3 regions of the Mesorhizobium sp. M0910 genome follow, and region 1 is predicted to be linked to each of the others. Evidence: predicted binding sites of a transcription regulator. Region 1 holds the regulator's gene; each other region holds the start of a gene.

The links. Region 1 encodes LexA, which represses DNA repair genes until DNA is damaged. Its sites were predicted from a motif close to TGTTCNNNNTGTGTTCNG; they were not measured.
Region 2: a site for LexA is predicted at 8,923-8,940, ahead of recA (recombinase RecA). Genes of this name have one in related genera too.
Region 3: a site for LexA is predicted at 2,013-2,030, ahead of NKH78_RS00720 (ImuA family protein). Genes of this name have one in related genera too.

The regions. Positions count from the first base shown of each region.
Region 1 is NZ_JAMYNZ010000005.1:283,223-293,741, forward strand. Features, by position in the region: gene NKH78_RS15115 (hormone-sensitive lipase) at 1-482, opposite strand, end outside; gene kynU (kynureninase) at 425-1,825, opposite strand; gene lexA (transcriptional repressor LexA) at 2,274-3,008, shown strand; gene NKH78_RS15130 (ComEC/Rec2 family competence protein) at 3,002-5,467, opposite strand; gene gltX (glutamate--tRNA ligase) at 5,564-6,985, shown strand; gene gltA (citrate synthase) at 7,165-8,493, shown strand; gene lpxB (lipid-A-disaccharide synthase) at 8,585-9,754, opposite strand; gene NKH78_RS15150 (LpxI family protein) at 9,744-10,519, opposite strand, start outside.
Region 2 is NZ_JAMYNZ010000008.1:65,343-75,861, forward strand. Features, by position in the region: gene murI (glutamate racemase) at 1-12, opposite strand, end outside; gene NKH78_RS20675 (hypothetical protein) at 172-849, opposite strand; gene NKH78_RS20680 (RNA methyltransferase) at 895-1,761, opposite strand; gene NKH78_RS20685 (NADP-dependent isocitrate dehydrogenase) at 1,968-3,179, shown strand; gene NKH78_RS20690 (glutathione S-transferase family protein) at 3,189-3,815, shown strand; gene NKH78_RS20695 (PhzF family phenazine biosynthesis protein) at 3,937-4,716, opposite strand; gene alaS (alanine--tRNA ligase) at 4,775-7,441, opposite strand; gene recA (recombinase RecA) at 7,701-8,798, opposite strand; gene NKH78_RS20710 (PfkB family carbohydrate kinase) at 9,076-10,008, shown strand; gene NKH78_RS20715 (TfoX/Sxy family protein) at 10,043-10,366, opposite strand; gene NKH78_RS20720 (GFA family protein) at 10,458-10,519, shown strand, end outside.
Region 3 is NZ_JAMYNZ010000001.1:139,434-149,952, reverse strand. Features, by position in the region: gene NKH78_RS00730 (hypothetical protein) at 1-318, opposite strand, end outside; gene NKH78_RS00725 (hypothetical protein) at 758-1,495, opposite strand; gene NKH78_RS00720 (ImuA family protein) at 2,062-2,826, shown strand; partial or broken gene NKH78_RS00715 (DUF6504 family protein) at 2,738-4,259, shown strand; partial or broken gene NKH78_RS00710 (error-prone DNA polymerase) at 4,256-7,507, shown strand; gene NKH78_RS00705 (hypothetical protein) at 7,613-8,284, shown strand; gene NKH78_RS00700 (hypothetical protein) at 8,483-9,802, opposite strand; partial or broken gene NKH78_RS00695 (SOS response-associated peptidase family protein) at 10,051-10,519, opposite strand, start outside.

The DNA of each region.
Region 1 (10,519 bases):
GCCAGCGGCGTTGTCCTGGTAACCATCCGGCTAACAAGATGGCCGCCGGCCGAGTGCCCGGTCAGCATCAGCGGCCCTGCGACCATCGCCGCCGCCTTGCCTATCGCCGCGCCGACTTCCTTGACGATGCTGCCAATGCGTATCTGCGGACAGAGCGTGTAGGACGGCATGGCAACTGCATAGCCGCGATCAACAGCGCCCGCGGCAAGATGTGACCAGAAACTCTTGTCGAATGCCATCCAGTAGCCGCCATGGACGAACACCACGACCCCCTTCGGCTTGGTGGCCGGCAGGAAAAGATCGAACCGGTTGCGTGGGTTATCGCCATAGGCCAGGTCGAGCCGCGCCCTGCCCTCGGTCGAAAGCGCCTCGCGGAAAACCTGCGCGGGCTCGACCCAGGCCGCCGGCCAGCGATCGCTGCCGGCTATGTTGGCGCCGTTGGCATAGGCGTTGTCCCAATCGGCAATATGACGTTCGAACACCCTGCGCCCTCCCTGGCAATATGGCCTTGCAACCTAGCCGCGAGCATCGCGCGGCGCATCATCGCCAGCCTCACGATTCCAGCTCTCGCATCAATCTCAGTGACAGCCGCCTTGATGGCGAAGCGCGCATCCTTCCACGCACCGGTGCGCAGGATGTCCTCAAGCACTTCGACGGCCTGCCAGACATCGGCATAGCCGACATAGAGCGGGGTGAAGCCGAAGCGCATGGTCGATGGCGCGCGAAAATCGCCGATCACACCACGTTCGATCAGCGCGCGCATGATCTGGTAGCCATGCTCATGCATGAATGAAATCTGGCTGCCGCGTTTTTCCCCATCGCGCGTGCTTTCGAGCGTGAGGCCGTAAGTGCCGCACTTTGCCTCGACAAGCTCGATGAACAGATCGGCCAGTGCGATGCTCTTCTTGCGCACCGCAGTCATGTCGACATCGTCCCAGATGTCGAGCGCGCCCTTCAGCGTGCGCATCGAAAGGATCGGCTGGGTGCCGCACAGAAACCGGCGGATGCCGGTGCCGGCCGCATAGCCTGGCTCGAAGGCGAAGGGTCGTGCATGGCCCCACCAGCCGGTGAGCGGCTGCTGGATGTCGGAAAGATGCCGCTCAGCCGCATAGATGAAGGCAGGCGCGCCCGGGCCGCCATTCAGATATTTATAGGTGCAGCCAACGGCAAAATCGGCGTTTGCTTTGTCGAGCTCGACTGGCATCGCGCCAGCGGTGTGGCAGAGATCCCAGACGATCATCGCCCCGGCTTCCTGGGCCCTGCGCGTCAGAGCCGGCATGTCGCGCAGTTCGCCCGATTTGTAGTTGACGTGATTGACCAGCACCACGGCGGTGCGATCGTCGATCAGCTCCTCGATGGTCGGCGCGTCGACCCCCGAGAGGCGCAGCAGCGCATCTTTTCGCGTCGAAACCACACCCTCAGCCATGTAGAGGTCTGTCGGAAAACTATCGCCCTCGGCGACGATGGCCTGCCGCTCCGGTCGCATGGCCATGGCCGCGTGCAGCAGCTTGTAGATGTTGACCGACGTCGTGTCGCAGACCACCGTCTGGCCGACCGCGGCACCGATCAGGCGCCCGAGCTGGTCGCCAAGTTCAAGCGGCATGTTGAACCAGCGGGCCGTGTTCCATGCGCGGATGAGATCATGCGACCATTCTTCGGTCGCGGCCTTGCGCAATTCATCGAAGGCGGCACGTGAAGCAGCTCCTAGCGAATTGCCGTCGAGATAGATCACTCCTTGCGGCAACACAAAGCGGTCGCGCATCGCGCGCAGCGGATCCGCGGCATCCATCGCCTTTACGGCCACGAGATCGGGAATTCCCGTCATGATTTGCCTGCTCCCTCAAAAAATCCAACGCAACGCCGGACACGCATCAACTGTTCTTCCATTACCGGGTAGCGCGTAGCAAGGCTCCACCGGCGAGAAGCAGCCTGACCAGGCGGTGGAAACCTGGAGTTAGCCCGAGGTTGGCGTTTTGAGTTCGTTTCGTTCACGGTGCATTGACCAAACCGCACAGTCGATACGGGTTCAATTCCGTGCCCTTTGCCGACCGACGGCCGATGCCAGTGCCGCCTTCAAGGAGGCCAGAACGGCGCAAACGAAAGCAGAATCAAGGGGATGAGGCTCGCGGCGGTGAAAATACGGTACGCCGGTAGGGGACGTCGTTTGTTTCCCGAGCCTTAACGCATTCATTAAACTTTAAACAGTTGCGGAACACAACTGGAACAGATAGTGTCTGTTCTGGGTTTGTTTTCTGATTCTGTTGGGGGTCGCTATGCTGACACGCAAACAACACGAACTGCTTATGTTCATCCACGAAAGGTTGAAGGAAAGCGGTATCCCACCTTCCTTCGACGAGATGAAGGAAGCGCTCGACCTGGCTTCCAAATCCGGAATCCACCGACTGATTACGGCGCTGGAGGAGCGCGGCTTCATTCGCCGTTTGCCCAACCGGGCCCGTGCGCTGGAGGTACTACGCCTGCCTGACTCGATCGCCCCCGGCCTCAATGCGGCACGCAAGTTCTCGCCGAGTGTCATCCAGGGCAGTCTTGGGCAAGGTGCCCCTCGGCAGGGCAAGCCCACATCGTCGCGCGTCCCTGCAGCCGGCAATGACGACGATGTCGTCGCCGCCGTTTCGATCCCGGTAATGGGCCGCATCGCCGCCGGTGTGCCGATCGATGCTATCCAGCACCAGACGCATTCGATTTCGGTGCCGCCGGATATGATCATGGGCGGCGAGCATTATGCGCTCGAGGTCAAAGGCGATTCGATGATCGAGGCTGGCATTTTCGACGGCGACACGGTGATCATCCGCAACGCCGATACGGCGAGCCCCGGTGAGATCGTGGTGGCCTTGGTCGACGAGGAGGAAGCGACGCTGAAGCGGTTCCGCCGCAAGGGCGCCTCGATCGCCCTGGAGGCCGCCAATCCGGCCTACGAGACGCGCATCTTCGGACCAGACAGGGTCAAGGTGCAGGGCAAGCTCGTTGGGCTGATCCGCCGCTACTGAGTTGCGCCCTTGGTGCCGGCTTTTGGATTGTCGGCTCTGCGGTATGGCGGCAGGCCGCGCGCCGCGCGTGAAAATTTCCGCTGCACGTGCCAGGGCCGGTATGATTTTTCGACGGCGAAGCGGATTTCGGCGCGTGTTGCCGCTTGTGGATCGAAATAGACGGCCGCACTTCCCGCGCGCGCCAGTTGCCGTTTGGTGACGACGAGGACCAGCCGGTCGTAGTAGCAGGGATTATGGGCGGTGGCGTCGTCGATGACGATCAAGCTGGCGAAGGCGCAGGCTGGCCGTGCGGTATCGCGGTCCTTGGCTTGCGCAATGATCGCGCCGGATGGATGCCTGGCGAGGCAGAGACCGTCCGTGCAAATGAACGGCATGCCCGGCGGTAGGTCGGCCGGATCGGCAATGTCGAATTGCGGATCGTTCTTTCCAGGTGTTTCCGGCGCGACGATAGCCTCTGATGTGAGCGCGCGTTTCCAGTTGTCGATCGTGAACTCATTCGGGCGTGCCCGGTTGACGGCGAGCTCACCGCTGCCGATCGGCAGCGCGACCAGCCGTGCGTCCTCCGAGATCAATACGTCGGGTACGCGCGTCTGCGTTGTCGTTAGCAAGCCGGCGAGCGCAAAAGGAAGTGCCGCGAGCCGCAACCAGGTCGTCGCCATGCTGGCAATGACGAGGGCGATCGTCACCAAAAGGACAGATCTCAGCGAAATCAGTCCGACCGCATCGATCGGCGAGCGCTCGGAGATCCACCCGGACAGGGCGATCATCGCCGTCAGCCCTTTGCCCATCACGTATAGGAAAGGCCCATCCGCGCCGAACGGCATCGCCAGCGCACTGAGGACGGCGAAGGGCATGACGACCAGTGAGACGATGGGCATGATGGCCAGATTGGCGAACAGGCTGAGCGGCGCCACGCGCTGGAAATGCCATATGGCGAAAAGCGCCGTGGCGCTCCCTGCAATGATCGAGGTCATCGCCAGGCCGCCCATGCCCAGCAGGACCTTTCGCGTGGCGAGGCGTAGCGGCGACCGCCGCGGCGGCGGCGTGGTGGCCCTGCCGGCGCGGTAGTCGGACCAGCCGGCATAGGCGCCGACAAGGGCCGCCGTCGCGGCGAAGGACATCTGGAAGCTCGGACCGACCACCTCGTGCGGCGACACCACGATGACCGCGATGGCCGAGATCGCCAGGTTGCGCATGGTGAGCGCGGCCCGGTCGAACAGCACGGCGATAAGCATCACCGCCAGCATGATGAAGCTGCGTTCGGCCGCTACCACAATGCCGGAAAAGACGAGGTAGGCCGCAATCGAAAAAAGCGCGGCGGCTGCGGCATATTTCTTGACCGGCCGTCGCGATGAGAAGTCGGGAAACAGCGCAAAGGCGCCGCGTAGCAGCGCCATGATGGTGCCGGCGACCAACGCCATATGCAGCCCCGAGATGGAGATGATGTGGTAGATGCCTGTACGCCGCATCGCTTCGTTGATCTCCTCGGGAATGCCGGCGCGCACGCCAACGATCAGCGCAGCAGCAATCTCGCCCTCGGCGCCGCCGATGCGGCTGCGGATATGGTCGGCGATGGATTCGCGCGCGTCTTCGATCGCGGAAGAAAGCCGCGCGGCAAGCGGCATGCTGCCCGAAGCCACGACTTTCGGATTGCCGAGAAAGAAGCCGCTGCCGCCGATACCGGCGAAATAGCTGTCGAAGGAGAAATCATAGCTGTCGGGCCGCACCGGGCCGGTCGGCGGCAGCAGCCGCACATAGCCGGTGATCTCGGAACCAGCGGCCAGCTCAGCCGGTATCTTCATCGCCGAAATGCGGACCCGTTCCGGCATGTAGCGCAGCGTCGGCCTGGCGGTTGAGATCACATCGATTGTCAGTCTGATGCGGCCGCTCGCCATGGGCTCGTACGATACGACACGACCCGTCAGCCGCGTCGAGATTTCGGAACCGAGCATATGCGTCCCGACACGCCAGGTCTCGAACTTGGCGGCAAGCACGCCAAGCGCGCAGAGCAGCGCCACCATGAAGCACAGGCGGGTCCTGGGCCATGACCGCGAGATGACGGCACAAAGGGCCGCGAGGAGCACGATTGCGATCGGCTGCGGAAAGGCCGGCTCCACCGACAGCGCGAAATATACGACCACCCCGCATGCGAGGAACACCGGCACCAGCAGGAAGGCGACGCCACGGTCGAGTTCCAGGCCGGCTGCCGAGGTTACGCTGTTGCGGATGCGGGATGGTGACGGGAGGCGGAAACGCCGGCGTAGGCGCACGATGGGCTCGGACGCAGGCACCGGAACCGTTGCTGGGTCGCTGGCCGGCAGCGACGGAGCATCGAAGCGCGGAGCGGGCAGCAATGCCGATACCGGCAGGGCAGGCGGGGGAGCGGCAAACAGCAAGCGTTCGCTGACGCCGCTACCAGCGTCCTCGCCCTCGCCCGCACCACGGCCTCGCACAGCCATCGGGTCTGCCTCTTGCGCCCTCGACCTCCTATGCTACATGAACGCGCAACGCGCGAAAGTCCGCAAACCCACTTCCTTGGCCCGCCTGAGAGTTCCATGCCCGATAAGGTCGTCACCCGTTTTGCCCCCTCGCCCACCGGTTATCTGCATATTGGCGGCGCGCGCACGGCGCTGTTCAACTGGCTGTATGCCAAGCACACAGGCGGCACGATGCTGCTGCGCATCGAAGACACCGACCGCGAGCGCTCCACCGATGCGGCAACCGCAGCCATTCTCGACGGGCTTTCCTGGCTTGGCCTGACATGGGACGGTGAGCCGGTGTCGCAGTTCGAGCGTGCGCCGCGCCATCGCGAGGTGGCCGAGGAGCTCGTTCGCATGGGCAAGGCCTATTATTGTTATGCGACGCCTGCCGAGCTGGAAGCAATGCGCGAGAGCGCACGGGCCAAGGGGCTGCCTCCCCGCTATGACGGACGCTGGCGCGACCGCGACCCGTCGGAGGCGCCGCCCGGCGCCAAGGGGGCGATCCGCATCAAGGCGCCGACAGACGGCGAGACGGTGGTGCATGACCGCGTCCAGGGCGACGTGCGTTTTCCCAACAAGGATCTCGACGATTTCATTATTCTGCGCTCGGACGGCAATCCGACCTACATGCATGCCGTCGTCGTCGACGATCACGACATGGGCATCACCCACATCATCCGCGGCGACGATCATTTGACCAACGCCGCACGCCAGACCGTAATCTACCAGGCCATGGGCTGGGAGGTGCCGTCGATGTCGCATATCCCGCTGATCCACGGTGCCGACGGCGCCAAGCTGTCGAAGCGGCACGGTGCGCTTGGCGTCGAGGCCTATCGCGCCATGGGCTACCTGCCGGAGGCGCTGCTCAACTATCTGGCGAGGCTTGGCTGGAGCCACGGCGACGATGAGATCATGTCGATTGCCGACATGATCGCATGGTTCGACATTGGCGATGTCAACAAGGGCGCCGCCCGTTTCGACTTCGCCAAACTCGAGGCGCTCAACGGCGTGCATATGCGCCGGATGAACGACGCGGCGCTGCTCGACACCTTCATCGCCACTCTGCCCTATCTCGAAGGCGGCCCGGCAATCGCCGCCCGCCTCGACGACAGACGCAAGGCGCAACTGCTTGCCGCTTTGCCCGGCCTGAAGGAGCGCGCCAAGACGCTGGTCGAACTTGTTGAAGGGGCTGCATTCCTGTTCGTCGAGCGGCCGCTGCCGGTCGACGAGAAGGCGGCGGCGCTGCTCAGCGGTGAGGCGCGCGCGATCCTGCGAGGCGCTCATGCGGCACTGGCCACGGTTTCGGACTGGTCTGCCGCCTCGGCTGAAGTCGCGATCCGCGACTACGCGCAGGCCGGCGGCCATAAACTCGGCGCCGTGGCCCAACCTTTGCGCGCCGCGCTCACCGGCAAAAGTACCTCGCCAGGTGTCTTTGATGTGCTTGCCGTGCTGGGCCGCGAGGAAAGCCTGGCGCGGATCGCTGATCAAATCGATTAGCGAACTGGCCCAAGAAGATTGGCATTGAAAGGTGTGTTTCGCAGTGCAACATTGGGCCTTGGCCTAATCTGGCGCGCAGATACAATTGCGGGCGCAAATGTGCATATTCCGATGCTTTTGACGTGTTGGGTTCAGATATTTTGCCTTTGCCGGCCTGAGGAAACAAAAAGGAGTTTGCTATGACCGAACCTGCGACGAAAATGGAATTTGGCGGCAAAACCCAGGCATCGACGGCAAAGCTGGAGCTCGGCGGCAAAACCCATGAATTCAAGATCCGAAGTGGTTCGGTAGGACCTGACGTCATCGACATCGGTTCGCTCTACAATACCGCCGGCGTCTTTACCTATGATCCCGGCTTTACGTCGACGGCGAGCTGCGAATCGGAAATCACCTTCATCGATGGCGATGCCGGCATTCTTTTGCACCGCGGCTACCCGATCGACCAACTGGCCGAGCACGGCGACTTCCTCGAAGTCTGCTATCTCTTGCTCTATGGTGAATTACCGACCAAGGCGCAGAAGGACGATTTCGACTACCGGGTGACGCGCCACACCATGGTACATGAGCAGATGTCGCGCTTTTTCACCGGCTTCCGCCGTGATGCGCATCCGATGGCGGTGATGTGCGGCGTGGTCGGCGCGCTGTCGGCCTTCTATCACGATTCCACCGACATCTCGGATCCGTATCAACGCATGGTCGCCTCAATGCGGCTGATCGCCAAGATGCCGACAATCGCGGCGATGGCGTACAAATACCACATCGGCCAGCCGTTCATTTATCCGAAGAACGAGCTGAATTTCGCAGCCAACTTCCTGCATATGTGCTTCGCCGTGCCTTGCGAGGAATACAAGATCAATCCGGTGCTGGCGCGCGCGATGGAGCGCATCTTCATCCTGCACGCCGATCACGAACAGAACGCCTCGACTTCGACCGTCCGCCTGGCCGGCTCGTCGGGCGCCAATCCCTTTGCCTGTATCGCTGCCGGCATCGCCTGCCTGTGGGGTCCCGCACATGGCGGCGCCAACGAGGCAGCGCTGAACATGCTGGGCGAGATCGGCCATGTCGATCACATCCCGGAATTCATTGCGCGCGCCAAGGATAAGAACGATCCGTTCCGATTGATGGGCTTTGGCCACCGCGTTTACAAGAACTACGATCCGCGTGCCAAGATCATGCAGAAAACCGCGCACGAAGTCCTGGGCGAGCTCGGCATCAAGGACGATCCGCTGCTCGACATCGCCATGGAGTTGGAAAAGATCGCGCTGACCGATTCCTATTTCATCGAGAAGAAGCTCTACCCCAACGTCGATTTCTATTCCGGCATCACCCTTAAGGCGCTGGGCTTCCCCACCACTATGTTCACCGTACTGTTCGCGGTCGCCCGCACCGTCGGCTGGATCGCGCAGTGGAAGGAGATGATCGAGGATCCGCACCAGAAGATCGGTCGCCCGCGCCAGCTCTATACCGGCGCGCCGGAACGGGATTACGTGCCGATCGCGAAGCGGTGAAGATAGCGAGTAGCGAGTAGCGAGTAGCGAGTAGTAGCTGAAGCAGCTTGGCCGTTACCGCCAGCACCATTTCCTACTCGCTATTCACTATTCACCACTTCCTCACCATACCCATCACCAGCCCCGCAGCAATCTCGCCTGACGGCTTGGCGGTTGCCACACGCCCGGCAATGTCGGCAAAACCGTGCTTCTGCCAGGTGCGGTAAGCGGTATCGGAGAACAGCGCTTCCAGTTGCCGCGCCAGATAATGCGGCCGCACATATTGATTGTAGTGTTCCGGCACAATCGGCCGGTCGGCAATGAGATTGGGCAAGGCTGCGCTCCATACTTTGATCAGCGGCTGCGCCATGCGCATGACCGGATCGAGCCGGTAGCAGGAGATCATCGGCACACTTGCCAGTGCAAGTTCCAGCGATACCGTCCCCGACGCGATCAGCGCCGCATCCGCCTTGCCGAAGGCCTGCCATTTGCGTTCGGCATCAAGGATGATCTCCGGCTTCTCGTCCCAGCTCGCAACCGAGGTCCTGACCAGATCGGCGACGTGCGGGACCGTCGGCAACAGCAGGCGCAAGCGGTGCCCGCGCGCCCGCAGGATCGACACCGTCTCGCCGAACGGCCCGACCAGGCGTCGCACCTCGCCGCGACGCGAACCGGGCAATACGAGCAACGTTTTGACGTGATCTGCGGACAAGTCACGCGGCTGCGCCTGCGCCCTGGCGGCACTGACTATGCCCGGATCGTGTGCAAGGCGATGCCCGACATAGGTCCCGGGCGGCCCGCCCAGGCGAGCGAGTTCCTTCACCTCGAACGGCAGAATGCAAAGAATGTGATCGACATACGGTTTCATCGCCGCCGCCCTGCCCGGCCGCCAAGCCCACACGCTCGGGCAGACATAGTGGACGATCGGGATAGTCGGATCGGCCGCACGCACCTTTTTGGCGACGCGTAGCGAGAAATCCGGACTGTCGATGGTGATAAGGCAATCGGGCTTTTCACCGGCAATCGCGTTTGCCGTCTGGCCGATCCGCCGCATCAGGCGCGGCAGGTCGCGCAGGATAGCGCTAAGCCCCATCAGCGCGATCTCGCTGCCGTCGAACAATGGCGCCAGGCCGAGTGCCTGCAAATGGCGGCCGCCGATGCCGACAAGCCGAACGTCGCGCCCGGTCATGCGCTTTAACGCCTGCACAAGATCGGCGCCAAGCAGGTCACCGGACTCCTCGCCGGCGACGATGGCTATCTTCAACGGCCGCTCATTCGCCATGCGCCGGCTCCGCAGCAGGCAGCCCGATCACGAACAGGCCGAGCGCATTGGCACGCCCGATGGTGGCGGGACCTTCGAGCACCAGCGAGCGGCCGGCTTCTACGGCAATGCCGGCCAGTCCGGCGGCATGCGCCGCCTCGACAGTCAGCGGGCCAATGGAGGGCAGATCGGCACGCAGTTCCTGACCGGGCTTGGCGCATTTGACCAGGACACCGCGCGTCCGGCCCGCCAGCCTGCCGTGCCCGCGCAACTCCCTTGTCCGCTCGAGCAGCCCGTCAGTCCCTTCGACGCCTTCCAGCGCAATGGCGCGGCCGCCGACCGCAACAGCCGCTTGGCCGATATCCAGCGCGCCGATGGCTTTTGCCGCCGCGTGCGCCGCCTCGATGTCGCGCCAGTCGGCTTTGCGTGGCGCCGCCTTGGTCAGCAGGCCTTCGGCGGCGACCAGTTCCGGCACGATCTCGTGAGCGCCGACGACTTTGATGCCGCTGCGCTCGATCCTGCGCACGAACAATTTCAGCACCGTATCGTCTCCCCGAGTTACACCGACGAAGAGGCTGGGCAGCCAGGCGAGCAGGCCCAAATTGAGGCGCATGGCGCTCAGCCTGGGGCGGCGCGTGATATGACCCGCGGTCACCAGATGCGTAACGTGATGCCGCTTGAGGATCGGCAACAGCGAGCCGACGTCTTCCAGCCTCAAGACCACCTGCTCATATGGCTCGAAATCGGCTATGCGATCGACCTCGCCCGCCGCCATCACGATGAAGG
Region 2 (10,519 bases), on a different contig from region 1:
CGGATCGGTCATGGTCATTGAGTCACTAAGGGCTGGGAATCACTAAGGGCTGGGGAATTACAAAACGAGATCACGAGAGAAGGCCGGCCTATGCATTTTGCTTCGGCCAATGATGCTTTGTCCCGGCCGCTTCTATGTGGAACCATCATGGCCTTGATGCGGCGAGACGGGTCACACAAGGCCCCGCTTGCCGAAGCCGCCGGCCCGCGGCCGGCCGGTTGCCGGAGATGCAGGTTGAGATGCAGCATGGTTCGACGGCACCGGCGCGGCGCGCATGGCGTAGGCTGGAGCCAGGGCCGTCACGCCCGCGGCTGACGCTGAACGGGGCGCCGCGGTGCGGCGCAGCGGCCCGGGCGGGTCGAAATCGTCGAAACTCAGGGATGATGCCATATCCGAAGAGCCACCGCCCGCCGGCTTGGCCGCCAAGATAACGGCCCACAGCCCGACAAGAGCTAATCCCAGCAGGTTAAGGCCGGAATGCGAATCTTCGCCGTCGAATTTTACGACAAGAACAGTGCCGGCCTGCAGAATCGCAAACAGGGTCGAGAACACGATATACGACCAAAGGATCCAACCCGACCCTTGCGCGTCGCGGCTTCGACGCCAGGCGAAATTCGCGCGCAACAGAACGATCACCAGCGAGGCGACGAGAACGGCCGCGGCCAGACCTTCCCTGGAAGGACCTGGTTTCGAATTGGCCAAGCCCTCGATACCGATGGTCAGCACGACACACAGCACAAAGGTCGCGATTTCCGCAACCAGCAGACCCACGGAATAGAAGAAAAAGCGAAGACGACCGATATTTGAGCTAAACATCCGAGATCCATCGTTTCGAAAACCATGGATCAAACCAAATAAAATTCGGTTACTGGTAAGACGCTTGCATTTGCGCGCCTAGTCTTTGTCTTTCGCCCTCGCAGCGCGTGCCGCAGCCGCCGGGAGCCGCCTTGGATCGTCGCCGGGCGATCCATCGCCGCGCGGCATGGCCGGCGAGAACCTGTCCAGCGATGATATTATTCCGCGCAGCACCTTGAGCTCCGGCTCGGCGAAGCCGGGGCGGGTCAGCACTGCGCGCAAATTGTCGACCATCTTCGGCTTCTTCGCTGCCGGGCGGAAATAGCCGCGCGCCTCCAGTGCACCTTCCAGATACGCAAACAGGCCGTGCAATTCTTCCTTGGCAGCCGGCGGCATTTCAGGGCCGGAAAAGTTGGTCATGGTCTCGTTTTCCAGGCCGGACTTCATCCATTCATAGGACATCAGCAGGGCCGCCTGGGCGATGTTGAGCGAGGAGAAGGCTGGATCGACGGGGAAGGTGACGATCTCGTCGGCAAGGCCGACCTCGTCATTATAGAGGCCGAAGCGCTCGCGGCCGAACAGGATGCCGGTGCGCTGGCCGGCCCGCTGCCGCGCCCGCAGCGCCCTGCCCGCCTCGACCGGACCGCGCACCGGCTTGAAATTGTCGCGCGCGCGCGCCGTGGTGGCGAAGACGAAGTTCAAATCGCCGACCGCCGAGGCCAGGTCGTCGAACACCGTGACGGCATCGATGACGTGGTCGGCGCGGCTTGCGGCGGCACGCGCCTTGTCGCTCGGCCAGCCGTCGCGCGGATTGACGAGCCGCAGCTCGGCAAGGCCGAAATTGGCCATGGCGCGCGCAACCATGCCGATATTCTCGCCGAGCTGCGGCTCGACCAGGATGATCGCCGGTCCGGACGCAGGCGTTCCGGAGGCAAGAGGGGTGTCGGGATCCTGGGTAGCGGCCATGGTTGTCAGTGAACTGCTGTTTGCGGCATTTCGCAGTCCCCTGCCACATTTGGCGGCGAAAATGAAGCTTTGGCAAACAATGCCGGCACTACGGCGCGGTTCGCCGTTTGCGCGGCCAAAAAGCCTTTGATATACGGGCCGCATCCCAGGGCCGGCAGCCGTGCGGGCAAGGCCGTTCCGTTCCCCAAAAGCGAGGCATTCTTTCCATGGCGAAGATCAAGGTGGCGAACCCGGTCGTCGAACTCGACGGCGACGAGATGACCCGCATCATCTGGCAGTTCATCAAGGACAAGCTGATCCACCCTTATCTCGACCTCAAGCTCGAATATTACGACCTCGGCATAGAGCACCGCGACGCCACCAACGACCAGGTGACCATCGATTCGGCGAACGCCATCAAGAAATACGGCGTCGGCGTGAAATGCGCGACGATCACACCCGACGAGCAGCGCGTCGAGGAATTCAAGCTGAAGAAGATGTGGAAGTCGCCGAACGGCACCATCCGCAACATCCTCGGCGGCACCATCTTCCGCGAGCCGATCATCATGAAGAACGTGCCGCGGCTGGTGCCCGGCTGGACCAAGCCGATCATCGTCGGCCGCCACGCCTTCGGCGACCAGTACCGCGCCACCGACTTCCGCTTTCCCGGCAAGGGCAAGCTGACGATCAAATTCGTCGGCGAGGACGGCCAGGTGATCGAGCACGATGTGTTCGACGCACCCAGCGCCGGCGTCGCCATGGCCATGTACAATCTCGACGAATCTATCCGCGAATTCGCCCGCGCCTCGCTGAACTATGGCCTGCTGCGTAATTACCCCGTCTACCTCTCGACCAAGAACACAATCCTCAAGGCTTATGACGGCCGCTTCAAGGACATCTTCCAGGAGGTCTACGAGGCTGAGTTCGAAGCCGAATTCAAGGCGAAGAAGCTCTGGTACGAGCACCGGCTGATCGACGACATGGTGGCCTCCAGCCTGAAATGGTCGGGCGGCTATGTCTGGGCCTGCAAGAACTATGACGGCGACGTTCAGTCCGACACGGTGGCGCAAGGCTTCGGCTCGCTCGGCCTGATGACCTCGGTGCTGATGACGCCGGACGGCAAGACCGTCGAGGCGGAAGCCGCGCACGGCACCGTTACCCGCCACTATCGCCAGCACCAGAAGGGCGAGGAGACCTCGACCAATTCGATCGCCTCGATCTTCGCCTGGACGCGCGGCCTCGCGCATCGTGCCAAGCTCGACGACAATGCCGAACTGAAGCGCTTTGCCGAGACCCTGGAAAGGGTCTGCATCCAGACGGTCGAGTCCGGCTTCATGACAAAGGATCTGTCGCTGCTGATCGGCCCCGACCAGCCATGGCTTTCGACCACCGGCTTCCTCGACAAGATCGACGAGAATTTGCAGAAGGCGATGGCCTGAGCCCGCGACATGGGCAAGCCGGTCGTCTACGGCGCGGACTACAGCGTCTATGTGCGCATCGTGCGGCTGGTGCTCGAGGAAAAGGGCGTCGGCTACGAGCTGGTGCCCGTCGACGTCTTTGCCGCCGACGGCATTCCCGGCTGGTACTTCGAGCACCAGCCGTTCGGCCGCATCCCGGCCTTCGAGCATGACGGCTTTCGCCTCTACGAGACCGGAACGATTGCCCGTTATGTCGACGAAACCTTTGACGGCCCGGCGCTGCAGCCGGTCGAAGCCCGGCCTCGAGCACGCATGAACCAGATCACCGGCATGCTCGACGCCTACGCCTACAGGGCCATGGTCTGGGATGTCGCGGTCGAGCGGCTGGAGAAAACGCCACCCGACGAAGCCGTGATCGCCAACGGGTTGCGGCAGGCGAGAACGGCATTGCAGGCGCTGTCGTCGCTGAAAGCCGAAGGGCCTTGGCTGTTGGGGACGGACCTGACGCTGGCCGACCTGCACGCTGCGCCAATCATCAGCTATTTCGTCAAGGTCGCCGAGGGGCAAGCCCTGCTGGCGGAGTTTGCCGATATTCGGGATTGGTATGTGCGCATCGCGGCGCGTGCGGGTTTTGCGAAGACCGAAAAGGCAGAGTGAGGAGACAAGCATTCGGCAATAGGCCTTCTGGTGATTAGCGAAAGCCGAAGTGACATCCAATCTCCCCCCTTGCGGGGGAGATCGGCAGCTTCGCCGAAGGCGACCCACTGCGAAATACCGCTCAATCGGGAAGGTAAATCTCCGCCTTCATGAAGGTCTTCGCACGGCCTGTGATCAGCACGCGATCTCCGGCCAGTTCGCATAGCAAATGCCCGCCGCGCTGCGAGCATTGGAATGCCGACATATGCGTCTTGCCGAGCTTTTCAGCCCAGTACGGCACCAATGTCGCATGAATGGAGCCAGTCACCGGGTCCTCGGGAATGCCAGCTCCGGGTACGAAATAACGCGAGACGAAATCATGGGCTCGCCCAGGCGCGGTAATGACCAGGCCGAGAGGATGAAAACGTCCGATCCTGAGCAGATCGGGAACGAAAGATCGCACGGTTGTCTCGTCGGCAAGCTCGACAAACAGGTTCTCGAAATTGCGGAAGCTCGCAGCCGGCCGCTGAGGCAATATCGCTTGCAGCGCCGAGTTCAGCTCGTCCTCGACGGGCTGCGGCGGAAAACACGGCAGATCGAGCTGATAGGCGCCTTCCCGCCGGGAAACCCGCAGCGCGCCCACCCGGGTGGCGAAGGCCATTTCGCCCTGACCATTGTATTCCGTAGTCAGCACATGGGCGGCCGCAAGTGTAGCATGGCCACAGAAGTCGACTTCATGAACCGGCGTGAACCAGCGCAAATCCCAACCCTCGCCACTCGGCCGCGCAAACGCGGTTTCAGCAAGATTGTTCTCGTTTGCGATGGCCTGCATCACGTCGTCCGATAGCCAGTCCTCCAAAATGAGAACGGCAGCAGGGTTGCCCTGGAAAGCCCGTTCGGCAAAAGCGTCGACTTGATACATAGTCAACGTTGCCACCTCATCCCCGCTGCCACTTCGGCCTGTCCTTACTGGTGCAGATTCACGCAGCTTCCAGCGCCGCCTTCACCGCAGCGATCGCGTCTTCGGCCTTCGACGCGTCCGGGCCGCCGGCCTGGGCCATATCGGGTCGCCCCCCGCCGCCCTGCCCGCCCAATGCCGCGGACGCGACGCGCACCAGATCGATGGCGCTGAAGCGGCCGGTCAGATCATCGGTAACGGCGACGACGACGCTCGCCTTGTTGTCCTCGCCGGCGCCGACAAAGACGACGACGCCGGAGCCGAGGGACTTCTTGCCGGCATCGGCCAACGGCTTAAGATCCTTTGGCGAGACGCCCGATACCGCCTTGCCGAGAAAACCGACACCGGCAATGGTTTCGTTCTCCGCAGGCACACCAGCTGGCGAGCGATCGCCCAGCGCCAGCTTCTTGCGTGCCTCTGTCAGCTCCTTTTCGAGCTTCTTGCGCTCGTCGAGCAGCGCCTCGACGCGGGCCGGCACATCGGCCGCCGAAATCCTCAGCGTGGCGGCGGCCGCCTTCAGCCGCTTGTCCTGTTCGTCGAGATGCTTTCTGGCGGCCTCGCCGGTCAACGCCTCGATGCGGCGCACGCCGGCAGCGATCGCGCTGTCGGACACGATGCGCACCAGGCCGATATCGCCGGTCGCCCTGACATGCGTGCCGCCGCATAGCTCGACCGAATAAGGCCGGTTGGCCTTGGCGCCATGCAAGCCCGTGCCCATCGAAACGACGCGCACTTCATCGCCATACTTCTCGCCAAACAGCGCCATGGCGCCCTCGGCGATGGCGTCGTCGACAGACATCAGTCGCGTGATCACCGAGCCGTTCTGAACGACGATCTCGTTTGCCATGCGCTCGACCTCTTCGAGCTCGTCCGGCGAGATCGGCTTGTTGTGCGAAATGTCGAAGCGCAGACGCTCGGGCGCGACCAGCGAGCCCTTCTGCGCCACATGGGTACCCAGCACCTCGCGCAGCGCCTCATGGATCAGATGTGTGGCGGAATGGTTCGCGCGCAGCCTGGAGCGCCGCGCGTGGTCCACCTTCAGCTCGACGGTCGCGCCCGTCTTGACAGTGCCATTGGCCACCTTGCCGAGATGGACGAAAAGCCCATCGGCCTTCTTCTGGGTATCGGATATCTCGATCGAGAACCCGTCGCCCGAAATGACGCCGGTATCGCCCATCTGGCCACCGGACTCGCCATAGAACGGCGTCTGGTTGACAACCACGGCAACGGCGTCGCCTTTGCCGGCACTGTCGACGGTCTTGCCGTCCTTGACCAGCGCCTGGATAAGGCCTTCGGCCTGCTCGGTCTCATAACCCAGGAATTCGGTGGCGCCGGTCTCCTCACGCACCGCGAACCATACCGTCTCGGTTGCGGCCTCACCGGAACCAGCCCAGCTTTTGCGTGCCTCCGCCTTCTGCCGCTCCATTGCCTCGGTGAAGCCGGCAAGGTTGACCGAGATGTTGCGCCGGCGCAGCGCGTCCTGCGTCAGATCGAGCGGAAAGCCATAGGTGTCGTAGAGCTTGAACGCTGTCTCGCCATCCAGCATGTCGCCGGAGGCCAGCTTCTCCGTCGCCTCCGAAAGCAAGCCCAAGCCGCGCACCAGCGTCTTGCGGAAACGAGTTTCCTCAAGCTTCAGCGTCTCGGTGATCATCTGTTCGCCGCGCACCAGTTCCGGGTAGGCTTGGCCCATCTCGCGGACCAGCGCCGGCACCAGGCGCCACATCAGCGGATCGCGGGCGCCGAGCAACTGCGCGTGGCGCATGGCGCGGCGCATGATGCGACGAAGCACGTAGCCGCGTCCTTCGTTGGACGGCAGCACGCCGTCGGCGACCAGGAAGCAGGACGAACGCAAATGGTCGGCGATGACCCGGAACGATGCGACGGTGTCCGCATCCGGACCTTTGCCGAGCGCCGACGATGCAGCGTCGATCAGGTGGCGGAACAGGTCGGTTTCGAAGACGCTTTCAACCCCTTGCAGGATGGAGGCCATGCGCTCGAGGCCCATGCCCGTGTCGATCGACGGACGCGGCAGGTCGACGCGCTGTTCCTTCGTCACCTGTTCATACTGCATGAACACCAGGTTCCAGAATTCGAGGAAACGGTCGCCATCCTCCTCGGGGCTGCCGGGGGGGCCGCCCCAGATATGCTCGCCACGGTCGATGAATATCTCCGAACACGGCCCGCAAGGCCCGGTGTCACCCATTGCCCAGAAGTTGTCGGAAGTCGCGATGCGGATGATGCGATCGTCCGAAAGGCCGGCGATCTTCTTCCAGTACGAGGCCGCCTCGTCGTCGGTGTGGTAGACGGTGACCAGCAGCTTCTCCTTCTTCAGCCCGAACTCCCTGGTGATCAGGTTCCAGGCAAGCTCTATGGCGCGCTCCTTGAAATAGTCGCCGAAGGAGAAATTGCCGAGCATCTCGAAGAAGGTCAGGTGGCGCGCAGTGTAGCCGACATTGTCGAGGTCGTTGTGCTTGCCGCCGGCGCGAACACTCTTCTGGGCAGTCGTGGCGCGCGAATAGGGCCGCTTCTCCAGACCGGTGAAAACGTTCTTGAACTGCACCATGCCGGCATTGGTGAACATCAGCGTCGGGTCGTTGCGCGGCACCAGCGGGCTTGACGCGACGACCTCGTGACCTTCCTTGCGAAAATAGTCGAGAAATGCCGACCGGATCTCGTTGACGCCACTCATGAAATACTGCCTTTTCGAGAGAACCGCCGGCTGCCGGCGGAAAATAGACATGGCCTTTTAGCGGTCGCACCGCAGCCTGTCCAGAAACACCAAATGGGCTCAAATTCCCGCTTTCACCAGCGCTTTGAAATGGCTTCTGCCCCGCCATCAAACGCAAACCGCCGGCACGGGGCCGGCGGCGAAACGCATCGATTACGCAAACTCAAAATCAAAACATCAAATCGAAACCCGGCTGAGGCTCCGCGAGGCGTCGCCTGCCCTACATCACCCCAGCGTCGTCCTCGAAACCGTCGTCGCTGCTTTCGGAGCCGCCGTTTTCAAGGAATTTCTCGGCGATCAGCCCGGCATTCTGTCGCAGCGCCAGCTCGATCTCGCGCGCCGTGTCGGGATTGTCGCGCAGGAACAGTTTTGCGTTTTCGCGGCCCTGGCCAAGACGCTGCGAATTGTAGGAGAACCAGGCGCCCGACTTTTCGACCACGCCGGCCTTGACGCCGAGATCGACCAGCTCGCCGGTCTTGGAGACGCCCTCGCCATACATGATGTCGAACTCGACCACCTTGAAGGGCGGCGCCAGCTTGTTCTTGACCACCTTGACGCGGGTCTGGTTGCCGACAACCTCGTCGCGATCCTTGACCGAGCCGATGCGGCGGATGTCGAGGCGGACCGAAGCATAGAATTTCAGCGCATTGCCGCCGGTCGTCGTCTCGGGCGACCCGAACATGACGCCGATCTTCATGCGGATCTGGTTGATGAAGATGACCATGGTGTTGGAGCGCGAGATCGAGGCGGTGAGCTTGCGCAGTGCCTGGCTCATCAGGCGCGCCTGCAGGCCGGGCAGCGAATCGCCCATCTCGCCTTCGATTTCCGCCCGCGGCGTCAGCGCCGCCACCGAATCGACCACCAGCACGTCGATGGCGCCGGAGCGCACCAGCGTGTCGCAGATCTCCAGCGCCTGCTCGCCGGTATCGGGCTGCGAGATCAATAGGTTTTCGAGATCGACGCCGAGCTTGCGGGCATAGACCGGGTCGAGCGCGTGCTCGGCATCGACGAAGGCGCAGATGCCGCCCTTCTTCTGGGCTTCGGCCACCGTGTGCAGCGCCAGCGTCGTCTTGCCCGAGCTTTCCGGCCCGTAGATCTCGACGATGCGGCCGCGCGGCAGGCCACCGACGCCAAGCGCGATGTCCAGCCCAAGCGAGCCGGTCGGCACCGTTTCGATCTCGACGACCTGCTCGTTTGCGCCGAGCCGCATGATCGAGCCCTTGCCGAAGGCACGCTCGATTTGCGACAGAGCCGCATCCAGAGCCTTTGATTTGTCCACCGCTTTGTCCTCTACAAGCCGCAAAGAATTCTGAGCCATGATACATCACCCCGTGGTCGTCAATGGAGGCCGGACAATCCCGCAATCCTTAAAAGAATGTACCTCGTTTGTTCTCATTTGTCAATGAGCGGCAAGGATTTGAAAAATAACGGATATCCATATTTGTTCTATTTTTGTTTCGTAAATTTGCTTCCGGATGTATCCGGCCTCGCATGCGGCGCCGCTGCCGTCACCAACCGAATCGCACCCGCGATTGCAGGGTTCCGCCCAGCGACCTAGTCTCCTACCGGGCAACAGCAAAGGGCATTTTGCCGGCATGATGAACTCCCCGACGATCCTGGCCGTGGGCGGCGCCTATATCGAGCGGCGCGGCCGGGTTGCCGGCGCCTTCGCGCCAGCCGCCTTGAACCCCGGCACGATGCGCGAGCATGTTGGCGGCGCCGTCTTCAACGCCTTGCGCTGGGCGGTGCGGCGCGGTGCCTCGGCCTCGCTGCTTTCGGTGCGCGGCGGCGATGCCCTTGGCGACACGGTTTTACGCGCCGTCACCGAGGCCGGCATTGCCGACCTGTCGGCGGTGTTCCTCGACCGGGCAACGCCAAGCCATACGATGCTGATCGATAGCGATGGCGGACTGATCGCCGGCCTTGCCGACATGGTGCTCTACGAGCTGGCGCTTCCCAAGCAAATTCGCCGCGCCAAGGTGCGCGAAGCTATCGGTTCGGCCGATGCGATCCTGTGCGACGCCAACCTGCCGTCGACCGCGCTGGAGCGGATGGCGGCACTCGCCGCCGGCAAGGCGGTGTTTGCGCTTGCCGTCTCGCCCAACAGAGCGGCGCGGCTGACGCCGGTGCTCGGACTTCTAGCGCTGGCCTTCATGAACCGGCACGAGGCCGGCGTGATCGCCGGCGTTGACATCGATGCTGACGATCAAGGCGTCATCGACGGCCTGAGACGCGCCGGCCTGAAAAGCGGCGTGGTCACCGACGGCGACGGTCCGGTGCTCGGTTTCGACCAAACCGGCGCGTTCTCGATCTCGCCACGGCCGCTACAAAAACGGACCGACGTTGCCGGCGCCGGCGACGCATTGGCAGGCGCCACGATCGCTGCCCTGCTGCGCGGCCTGACGCTGCGCGCGGCACTGCGCGAAGGCATTGCCGCCGCGGCGCTCGCCGTCGAGCGCGCCGCCTTCACCAGCGCCAGCTTTGCCGAGGCGCTGGCGCTCGTGCCCGAGGCGCGGGAACTGGCGTGAAATGCGGCCCGGAATTGCCGAAGCATGACGCAGCCTATTTGCCGGCGCGCCGTCCTGCCTCGTAGGCACGCCGCGCCCAGATCGCCATCTCGTCTGGATCGTCGAAAGCGCTGTCGGGAACGCTCCAATAGGGCATAGACACGAGCTTGCCGTGGCGCGAGTCGGTGTAGGTCCATTGCCGGCACCCGGCCGCTTCGAAATCCGGCGCGCTTTCGGCGTCCGCCTTCAGCATCAGTTCGCCACGGACGACGATGGCGACGATGACGCCGTCGAAATAGATGCCCTTGCCGCCGAACATCCTGCGGATGCTGACCGGGCCGAGGCCTTCGAAAAGCTCTTCTATGCGCTCGTTGTCCATGCGGCGATCATGTCACCCGGATTTCCCCTTGTCATCGACGTAACCGGCACCATCCTGACAAGTTCAGAATCAAATTTCGTCGGAGTTTTTCATGCCGCTTCTGCTCAAAGGATCTTGCCGGTGCAATGCCGTGCGTTTCGAGGTGGAAAGCCA
Region 3 (10,519 bases), on a different contig from region 1:
GGTGCTTTTCGCGCTCATGGCCCAGTCTTGAAGGGTTTGGACCACTCCCGCCCTTGCGACTTTCTGCCTAGTGCGGGCGAGCCGGGTCGTCTTTCCTCGCTCTTCGGACAGGACATGCTCGAAGGCATGTATCGTCTGCCAGAAATCATGCTCCCCGGTCCCGGGTTTCTCTTTGGGTAGGACCGAAACCAGCTTGCGGAAAGCGGCGTCGGCCACGCCCGGCTCACCCTTGTCCCGGGCGTTCCTGATCCACGATTTCAGCTTTTCGGGATCGTTGCAGTTCTCGATCAGTCCCAGAACCTTCGCCACGTCGCTCATGCGGTCCTCCCTTTAGTTCCTGACCCGCAAGCCTGTCTTGCCCACCGCAGCGACTGCGAGGATTCGAGTAGCTTCCAAGACGAGGCCCAGCAAAATCAAGTGGCTCAGGTTACAATATGCCCGTTGGGCGTTCGGGCATACATGCTTACCGGAAAGCATGGGAATGCGGTATGCGGAAAGCAAGCCTAGCACTTGAAGCGTTCGTTGACGAAACGATCCAAAAAGGCCCGCGAGAAACGATACTTCCCGACAGTTTTCATAGCGATGCGTCATCAGCTATGCGTCCCCGCCATATGGTGCATAAGCCCTCGTTCTTGGCAGAACTTCGCGATCATGGTGAAGTTCCGGTCGGTGTAAAGGTCGTCGGGCAGCGCAACCTGGTGTGGTTAGTCGCAGTCGATGACCGATGGCGTTGGTGAGCCCCGACTGCGTTTGACCACTATTCGAAATGCATCGACTGGCCGCGCATCATCGCCAGGGTCAGTGCGACTGCGGGGTTTGCAGGCGGCTTCTCCATAAGCAGGGAGCCGTCGAAAATCGCGCCACGCCGCCATGCGCAATTCGTCACCGTCATCGACGGCTGCAGGGTCGAAAACGTGGGCATCGTAGGGATCCCGGTCAATCTCGATAGTCCAGTTCTTGAGCGCCTTGCGAGCCATTTCCTCCACCTGGGCAAGGTCGCTGGTGAAGAAGGGGATACGGTCGCCATCTTCCGAAAGGGGCTCAACCGCTCCAGCGTCGGCCGCTCGCACACCCAACCCAGAACGAAGGCAATATCGAAATCGATCTGGTGGTCCGGGCCAGCTGTAACCTCCAGCCGTTTGACGACGTCCGGATAGAGCTGCTTGCGCGCCGGCCACGTGTCCGGAAGCGCCTCGGCTTGCAATCTCGTTCGGGGAACGTCGATCAGCTCCATGATCTGATGGCGCGGAACTCTGTCCTCCGGCCAGCCCGCACAACATGCGGTCGTCGCAGCCTCGTCGGCCTCCATCCAAACCGAAGCAGCCCGGTCCTCGTCCTCGGTGGGCTTGTCGTCTTCCGGAAAGCCTTTGATGTCCCACCCTTCCAACGCGAACAAACCTTCCGCGCCCTGCAAAGCCGTAATGCCGGCCCGCGCGAAGACACCGCGTGCCAGTTCTTCGGGCGTTGCACCTTCAATGTTCAAGCGAAGTTCCATGGTTCGCCTCCTGTGCCAATCGTACCGACAGTGAACAAAATAAGAACATTGGAGTCAATAGGCTCTTGGCAACAGAGGAATTGGTTCCGTTTTTTCAACGGGATAGCCACCAGAGCGATGATCGGCGCTCCGTGTCGAATTCCAAGGCAACGGCTCCATTGCCGATCATGATGCGGACCGCTGCGGACGGGGACAGTCGGTCCCGCGTCCCGTCCTGCGGCCGGCGCTATGCTGACGCTCCTACGGCTGTCCTGTTAACCGTCCGCGGCGGGGGCGAATTTCCTCCGTCCCGCGCGCGACAATGTCCGCATTTGCGGACGCGCGCAGGACTGCGGCTTATGCGCCGTTTTTCCTTTGGGCGCCGGCAGTCGCCGGCGCGACGTCCAGCGGGGCATCGTGCCCTTCGACCGTATCGTCCTGTCGGCAAACGACTCTATCGGTGCCACCGGGTGAGCGGTCGCGCCAAACATTTCTTCCGCAGCGCCACCTCACCATGCCATTGACTCTTTACTAGGAAGAGAACAAATGAGGAACATACCATCAGCATTTCGCGTTCAGGGGACCAGATGAGTGCATCGGCGCCAAACGCTGCCATTTCCGATCTTCAAAATCGCATTGCGCGTCTCGAAGGCGGCAACACGCCCGAAAGAGCGGTGCTCCCTTTCGGCATTTCCTCTATCGACAGCCACCTGCCTGAGGGCGGTGTGGCACTTGGCGCGCTCCATGAAGTTGCCGGTGGTGGCAATGGAGCGATTGATGGCGCCGCCGCGTCGCTTTTTGCTGCAGGAATTGCGGCCAGGACGCAGGGCAAGGTGCTGTGGTGTGTGACGCGCCAAGATCTGTTTGCGCCGGCAATCGCCCAGGTCGGACTTCACCCGGACCGGGTGATCTATGTCGAAGCCGGTGACGACAAATCCCTGCTCGCCTGCTTCGAGGAAGGCCTGCGGCACATGGGGCTTGGGGCTGTGGTTGCCGAGGTTGCCCGGCTGTCGATGACGGCCTCGCGACGTTTGCAGCTTGCATCGGAAGGCTCCGGCGCCATGGGCATCGCCGTCCGCCGCTGGCGCCGACAGACCGAAGCCGCCGATTTTGGGCAGCCGACGGCGTCTGTCACCCGCTGGCGGGTTTCTGTGCTGCCGTCACGGCCGCTGCCTGTGCCAGGCGTTGGCCGGGCGCGATGGCAACTTGAACTGATCCGGTCTCGTGGAGGGGAAACGCTCGATATCGAAGTGGAGGCATGCGATGCCCAAGGTCGTCTCGCTCTTCCTTCCAAGCTGGTCGACCGACCGGCTCAGAAGGAAATTGGGCGACGTCTCGCCGCCACCGGATAGACCCTTGGTGCTGGTCGGGCGGCAAGGCAATCGTCGCTTGGTGATCGCGGCAGATCGCTCGGCTATGGAAGCGGGCCTACGCATCGGAATGCCGGCACGAAAGCGCAGGCCCTCATTCAGGGTCTGGTGGTTATGGACGCGGAGCCCGATGCCGACACGGAGGGATTGGAGCGGCTGGCGCTGTGGGCATTGCGGCGGTACGCGCCGATCGTAGCTGCGGATCCTCCGGACGGATTGGTCATGGACACCACGGGCGCCGATCACCTTCATGGCGGCGAACAGATGATGCTGGTCGATATGGTCGAACGTCTCTACCAGGTCGGCTTTTCGGCGCGGGCAGCGATTGCGGATAGCTGGGGTGCCGCTCACGCCGTTGCGCGTTACATCCGGCAGACCGTCAGCGTGGTCGCTGGCAACGCAACCCTCGACGCCATTCGTCCTCTGCCCATCCCGTCTCTACGGTTGCCCGACGCAATCGTCAGCGGTTTGCGCGTTTTGCGCTTCGACAGGGTGGGGGACCTTCTGCAGCAGCCTCGCGCACCCTTGACCCTGCGCTTTGGGCCCGAATTGGGCCGCCGTCTTGACCAGGCCACTGGCCGCCTTGCCGAACCGATCGAGCCGGTGCGGCCAGTGGAGGTGGTCGAGGTAAAGCATGCCTTTGGCGAGCCCATTGGTGCGGCCGACACTATCGCGCGCTACATCGGCAAGCTTGTGCAAGCGCTATGCCTCGAGCTGGAGACCAGGGGCTAGGCGCCCGACGGCTCGACCTGCTGCTCTACCGCGTCGACAACCGGATCGAAGCCATTCGCGTCGGCACCGCCTTGCCCATCCGCGATGTCAAGCGGCTGACGCGTCTGCTTTGCGACAAGATCGAGCGGGTCGATCCCGGTTTCGGCATCGAGCTGATGCGCTTGTCGGCGCCTCGAGCCGAACCGTTGACGCCCAGGCAGACGATCTCCTCACTCATCGAACAACAGGACGCTGACATTTCGGACCTGATCGACATACTGGGCAATCGTGCCGGCGAGGAGATGCTTTATCGGTTTGCCCCGGTGGCCAGCGACGTGCCCGAACGATCAGTTCGGCGTGTCGCCCCCGCGTCGGTGGAGACCGGCGATGCCTGGCCAGACCATTGGCCGCGTCCGGCTCGTCTGTTCGCAGTGCCTGAGCCGATCGAGGCGATAGCTCTATTGCCTAATCATCCGCCACCGAGCTTTACCTGGAGAGGCATCCGTCGAAGGGTGAAGCGGGCCGATGGCCCTGAGCGCGTTTTCGGCGAGTGGTGGAAGCGCGACGCCGAACTTGCCGCGGTGCGCGACTATTTCCAGGTCGAGGACGATGCCGGCGAGCGCTACTGGATCTATCGCGCTGGCGATGGCGAGGATGCCGCGACCGGCTCCCATCGCTGGTTCCTGCACGGCATTTTCGGATGATCGCACCGTACGTCGAACTGCAATGCACCTCGCATTTTTCCTTCTTGCGTGGCGCCAGTTCCTGCGAGGAATTGTTTGCGCAGGCCGCCATAATGGACATGCCCGCACTTGCCGTCTGCGATCGCAACAGCCTGGCCGGGATCGTGCGCGCGCATGAGGCGGCAAAGGCGACCGGCGTCAGGCTGATCGTCGGCTGCCGGCTGGATCTGGCGGAAGAGATTTCCATCCTGGTCTATCCGACCGATCGCGCCGCCTACTCGCGGCTTTGCCGCTTGCTGTCTCTGGGCAAGAAGCGCGGTGGCAAGGCGAAATGCGTGCTGCATTGGGCCGACCTCGTCGGCTATGGCGACGGCCTTGTTGCGGTGTTCGTTCCCGATCAGGCCGACGACACATCCTCGATGTGGCTGCGGCGACTGTGCGAAGCATTTGGCGACCGGGCTTACATGGCGCTGACGCTGCGCCGCCGTCCCAACGACGCTTTGCGGCTGCACGATCTTTCCAATCTTGCCGGACAGGCCGGCGTGCCAACGGTCGTTACCAACGATGTGCTCTTCCACGAGCCGTCACGGCCCATCCTGCAGGACGTCGTCACCTGCATCCGGCACAATGTCACGATCGACCACGCCGGGCTGCGGCGTGAACGACATGCCGACCGCTATCTGAAGCCGCCGATTGAGATGGCACGCCTGTTCGGCCGTTATCCCGAAGCGATCGCGCATACCCTCGAGATCGCCGAGCGCTGTCGATTCTCACTGGACGAGCTTGCCTATCAATATCCCGAGGAACGCATGGTGCCGGGTCTGACACCGCAGCAGGCGCTGGAGAAACTGGACCTGGGAAGGTGCCACGACGCGCTTTCCGGAAGGCGTGCCGGACAAGGTTGTTGGTACGCTCAAGCATGAATTGCAGCTCATCGAGAAAATGCAATACGCGCCGTATTTTCTGACCGTCAATTCGATCGTGCGCTTTGCCCGCAGTCAGGACATCCTCTGCCAAGGCAGGGGGTCTGCCGCCAACAGCGCTGTATGCTATGTCTTGGGCATCACCTCGATCGATCCCGACCGCAATGACCTGCTGTTCGAGCGCTTCGTCTCGGAAGAACGCCGCGAGCCGCCCGATATCGATGTCGATTTCGAACATGAGCGCCGAGAAATCGCCATGCAATGGGTGTTCGATAACTATGGCCGTGAGCACGCAGCACTCTGCTCGACCGTCATCCGCTATCGTTCCAAAGGCGCCCTGCGTGATGTCGGCAAGGCTCTGGGTCTGCCCGAAGACCTAATCAAGATGCTGTCGTCGCAGGTGTGGGGCTGGTCGGACGAAGGCGTCCAACCAAAGCATGCGGAGGAACTGAACCTCAATCTCGGCGATCGCCGTCTGCGCCTGGCGCTTGACCTGGCCAGGCAGCTGATCGGCGCACCGCGTCATCTGTCGCAACACCCCGGTGGCTTCGTCCTGACTCGCGACAGGCTCGACGATCTGGTGCCGATCGAACCGGCCGCAATGAAGGATCGTCAGGTCATCGAATGGGACAAGGATGACATCGACGCGCTGAAGTTCATGAAGGTCGACGTGCTAGCGCTCGGCATGCTGTCCTGCATGAAGCGCGGCTTTGATCTCTTGTCACAGCACAAGGGGATCAATCTGGATCTCGCCACGATCCCGGCCGAGGATCCGCGCACCTATGCGATGATCCGCAAGGCCGATACGCTCGGCAACTTTCAGATCGAATCCCGAGCCGTGTCAATGCTGCCGCGCATCAAGCCACGGACCTTCTATGACCTGGTAATCGAGGTGGCGATCGTGCGGCCAGGACCGATCCAGGGCGACATGGTACACCCCTACCTGCGGCGGCGCGAAGGCAAGGAGGAGGTTGTCTATCCCAAGCCGGAGCTCGAAAAGGTGCTCGGAAAAACACTGGACGTGCCGCTGTTCCAGGAACAGGCGATGCGCGTCGCGATCGAATGTGCCGGCTTCACGCCGGGCGAGGCCGATCAGCTTCGCCGCGCCATGGCAACCTTCAAGCACACTGGCGGTGTCTCCAGCTTCGGCGCCAAGCTGATCGGTGGCATGGTGAAGAACGGCTATGAGCGCGAATTCGCCGAAAAGACGTTCAAGCAATTGGAGGGCTTCGGCAGTTACGGTTTTCCCGAGAGCCATGCGGCAAGCTTTGCATTGATCGCCTACGCATCGTCTTGGCTGAAATGTCATCACCCCGATGTCTTAACAATGCCCAGCCGATGGGTTTCTACGCACCCGCGCAGATCGTTCGCGATGCCGGTGACCACGGTGTCGAGGTTCGCCCGGTGTGTGTGAACGCGTCGCGCTGGGATTGCACGCTCGAGCCCACCGAAAGTGAGGACCGGTTTGCCGTTCGGCTTGGCTTGCGGATGGTTCGTGGTCTTGCAAACGCCGACGCCGCGACCATCGTCACCACACGCGCCGACCAATCCTTTGCGTCGGTTGACGACCTCTGGCATCGAGCCGGGGTTCCCGCGGCATCCTTGGTCGAGCTCGCCCAGGCCGACGCCTTTCAACCCTCATTGTCGCTGGCCAGGCGTGAGGCCCTGTGGGCGATCAAGGCGCTGCGCGACGAACCGCTGCCGCTGTTTGCCGCGGCCTCGGCTCGCGAGCAGCAAACGGTGCCGGAGATCCGCGAGCCCCTAGTCGCGCTACGCGCCATGACATCAGGCGGCGAGGTGGTCGAGGACTATGGACATGTCGGGCTGACCCTGCGCGATCATCCCGTCTCCTTCCTGCGCGCCGACCTGCGCCGCAAGCGCATCGTCTCTTGCCGCGAGGCCATGCAGGCGCGCGATGGGCAATGGCTGGAAGCAGCCGGGCTCGTTCTGGTCCGGCAACGGCCGGGCTCAGCCAAGGGCGTGATGTTCATCACGATCGAGGACGAGAGCGGCATCGCCAATCTGGTTGTATGGGTGAAGGTATTCGAAAAATTCCGCAGGGTTGTGCTTGGTGCTGGCATGATTGGCGTATACGGGCGCATCCAAAGGGAAGGCGAGGTGGTTCATCTCGTCGCGCACCGGCTGAGTGATCTCTCAGCTGAGCTGGCCAGCGTTGGCGATCGCGATGCTGCCTTCCCCCTGCCGCATGGGCGCGGCGACGAGTTTCATCACGGCAGCCCGACGCCGGACCCGCGTGGAATGCACAAAGGGCCGCGGCCGCGAGATATCATCGATCCTTATCTGCACATCGACCAGATCAAGGTGAAGACGCGGGATTTCAAATAGGTGTGCTGGAGCCCCAAGGCGGCAAATGCCATAGTGGGGCGATGCGTCACGCGGCGGTTCGGAGCGCCCCGGCTCGAGGCACCAGACAAGGATAGGTGGAGCACCATGCAGAACGCGCAGTCGCTGACGTCCGCTGAGATCGCTTCGATCAGGGAATTGCTCGATCAAGTCCCTTCGCCCTCGCGGTTGGCCAAGGTGACCGATACCGAGCTTCACGGTGCGATCAACGCGCTCGACGGCGTCGCCGATAGTCGTTGGCAGGAAGCTCCTCCCGAGATCGTCTCGCCTCGACGCGAGGGATTTCTGGGAATGGTGCTGGCGCGCAAGCGCCGGCAACTCGCCTATTCTCTGAAGCTTTCCAACCTGGTGCGGGATCCTTTCGCTTTCATGCCGGCAATTGCACTGACCGCAACAGGGGCAAACGCTCTTCCTGCTCTGGTCGCAGCACCGCCGGCAACCTTTCCCAGCTTCCTGGTGGCCATCGCCCTTGCCTGGCTGCGAGCGTTTGCACAGCCCATCGGTTACGGTGAGGCGGCACTGCTTCACCACATGAACCAGATCGCAGCCATCAAGGGAAAAGTCTCAGACGAGGATCTTGCCGACGCAGGGCGCATCCTGGTCGACGCCTACGGCTACGTCAAAGGACAGAACAGCAACGAGGTTTCCGCGTTGCTGGCAGCGCTACTCGCCTGGAAGGCAATCGAGCATTTCGATGGGGGGTTTCGGGTCATTGAAAGTGTGCCTTTCGGTTTCGGCCCGGTGGAATACGCGCCATGAATCCTCAGAGCATGTCTACCGAGACCCAAAACGCTGTGAAGAGCTCGTCAAGCCCCCACCGCGCTTTGGCCGCCCCAGTCGCTGCGCGGCAGCGTACGTCAGCGGATGCGGGCTTGAAAAAAAGCCGGGTTGGACATCGGTCGATGCGTTCCAGAGCATCGCAAGGTAGGAGCCCTCAAGTGGCCAGATCATATGAGCTTAGCGACAGCCCGACAGAAGGTTGCGGGTATACCCGTCCAGAGCCCAATCCAGATCGATCATTGCCTCGGGTGCGAACCTTGTAAGGTCGAACTTGTCGTTCGGGAACAGATAGATCTCGCCCTCCGAGTCGAACATTGGAGGAACCACCCCTGAATAGGATTGAGCGTGCATCGGGCTAAACGACGGGTTGTTCGACCGTCCCCTCGCGACTCCGAGCCCTAGCTCAAGCATGTAGCGCTCGGCTTCGTCCCAGGGAGCTCCTTGTCCTCCGGGCTGGTGCATCGCCATCGCTTCTATCGCCTGCTCCATAATCGATCGCCGATCCGGCAGACCCGTCCGAACGAGCGCTGCATCGATCCACTTGGTCTCGTCCATACCAACTTGCCAGGGTTCGAGATTGGAACTGATCACCGCGAACGCAAACGCGCGGTCGCCCCTCTGCTTGAAGGATGGGAACAGGTTTGCCCACGGCTCCATGCTGTCGGGGAGCTGGACGCCCTCAAAATGGTCGTCGCCAAGGTTGAGACAAAGGTGCGCGATGGTGGCTGCGAGCCGATACGCCAAGGCAGCGTCCTTGATTTTCGCGTAGTGCGCAAACAGGTGGACCGGTGCGGAGTACAAGGTCAGACTCGGTGCGTACAGCCTGGCAAGACCGTCCTTCGTTATGTCGTCGGCCATTGCAGTCCGTTGGTTTTCCGGCACTTTGGCTTCGAGGTAGGTACGGACAACCGAATACTCGGACGCAACCGCCGTTGTTTCCAGGAGAGCGCCGACAGTCAGCGGCTGCCGTATGAGGCGGGCGCCGGTTTCGTGGTCTAGGAAGCGAACGAACAGGATAGGTCTGGACGGATCCAATCTGCCTGAGGGGTCGATCTCCTGGCCGGCAGAAAAGGCGATCTGCCAGGGACGCGCGGCACTGTGAGGCTCCTTGGGTTCTACTAGCGTCTGATAGTATCTCGGAAACGTCAGGCGGCGCGTCTCGTCGTAAAGGTCCACGAACCACGGGAAGTCTGCCTCCGAGGGCGGCTTGCCCGCTGTGGGAAGCAGCCTGAAGGCCTGATAGACGCGTTTCAAGTAAGCGCGTCCCCAAATTGTTCCCACGACGTCAGCCCAATGCGTGAGTTCATGACTTATGGTCGCCAGGATTTCCGCGGCCTTACCATGGTCGTTGGCCAAGAGCGCTTTGGGCAGGTCCCTCCGGCTGTATTGGTCCAAAGTAACCATCTGAGACTGAGGGGAGAAAAAGGCCATCGTCACAGTGTTGGGGAAGCGGCTTTCCCTGCGTTCGACCATCCACTCTTTCACGAAATCTGACACGCGTGCCTCCTTCCCCATACAGCACAAACCGGATACCAACCGCCTATGGTGCGGCTCGAGGGTGCTCAGTTGTGAGGCCAGCGTAGCTGATGGAAGTAGCGGCCACTAGGCAATCAGTGATCGGGAGGTGCACATGTTTCGCGTGAACGTATCGTTGCCAACCCTACGATCCCGGACGCGCCGAATTCAACCTGGCTTCCGCTATCCTCAATGCAGCTGCCAAGGTAAGGCAAACCTCGCAATAAAGGTCAGTCGCTCCCCTCCCGTACGGTTTTTACCACCAGCGACCCTGCCGGGAGTGCCTTCAACAGCTCTGCCTCGGGGTTTGTGAGATGTATCCATGCCGCCCAATCCTCCGGGCGCAGCACCACAATCTGGCGATTGTGGATAGGCGCCACATGCGGCCCGGGTTCAGTCGTCAGCATTGCGAATGTCGGCGGCTTGTTGCCTTCGCCGTCGCGCCACAGTCCGGCGATCGCATGAAGGGGGCGCCGTTGAGGGTGAAGCGATGCTTCGCCTTTGGCGACTTCTTTCCGTGAATTCGAAGAAAGGCGATGCCGGAATAAGGCAGCGCTTGCTGTTGGCGAAACTCCGCCCGTCCGAGCGAAAGTTGAAGATCGGCCCGCCTTTGGGGCCGGAGGGCAGAAAGGCAAAGGTCGTACGCGTGAGTTCGATTGTGTCGCCGGCGGCGCGCATGATCGGGGCGGGGTCACCGAT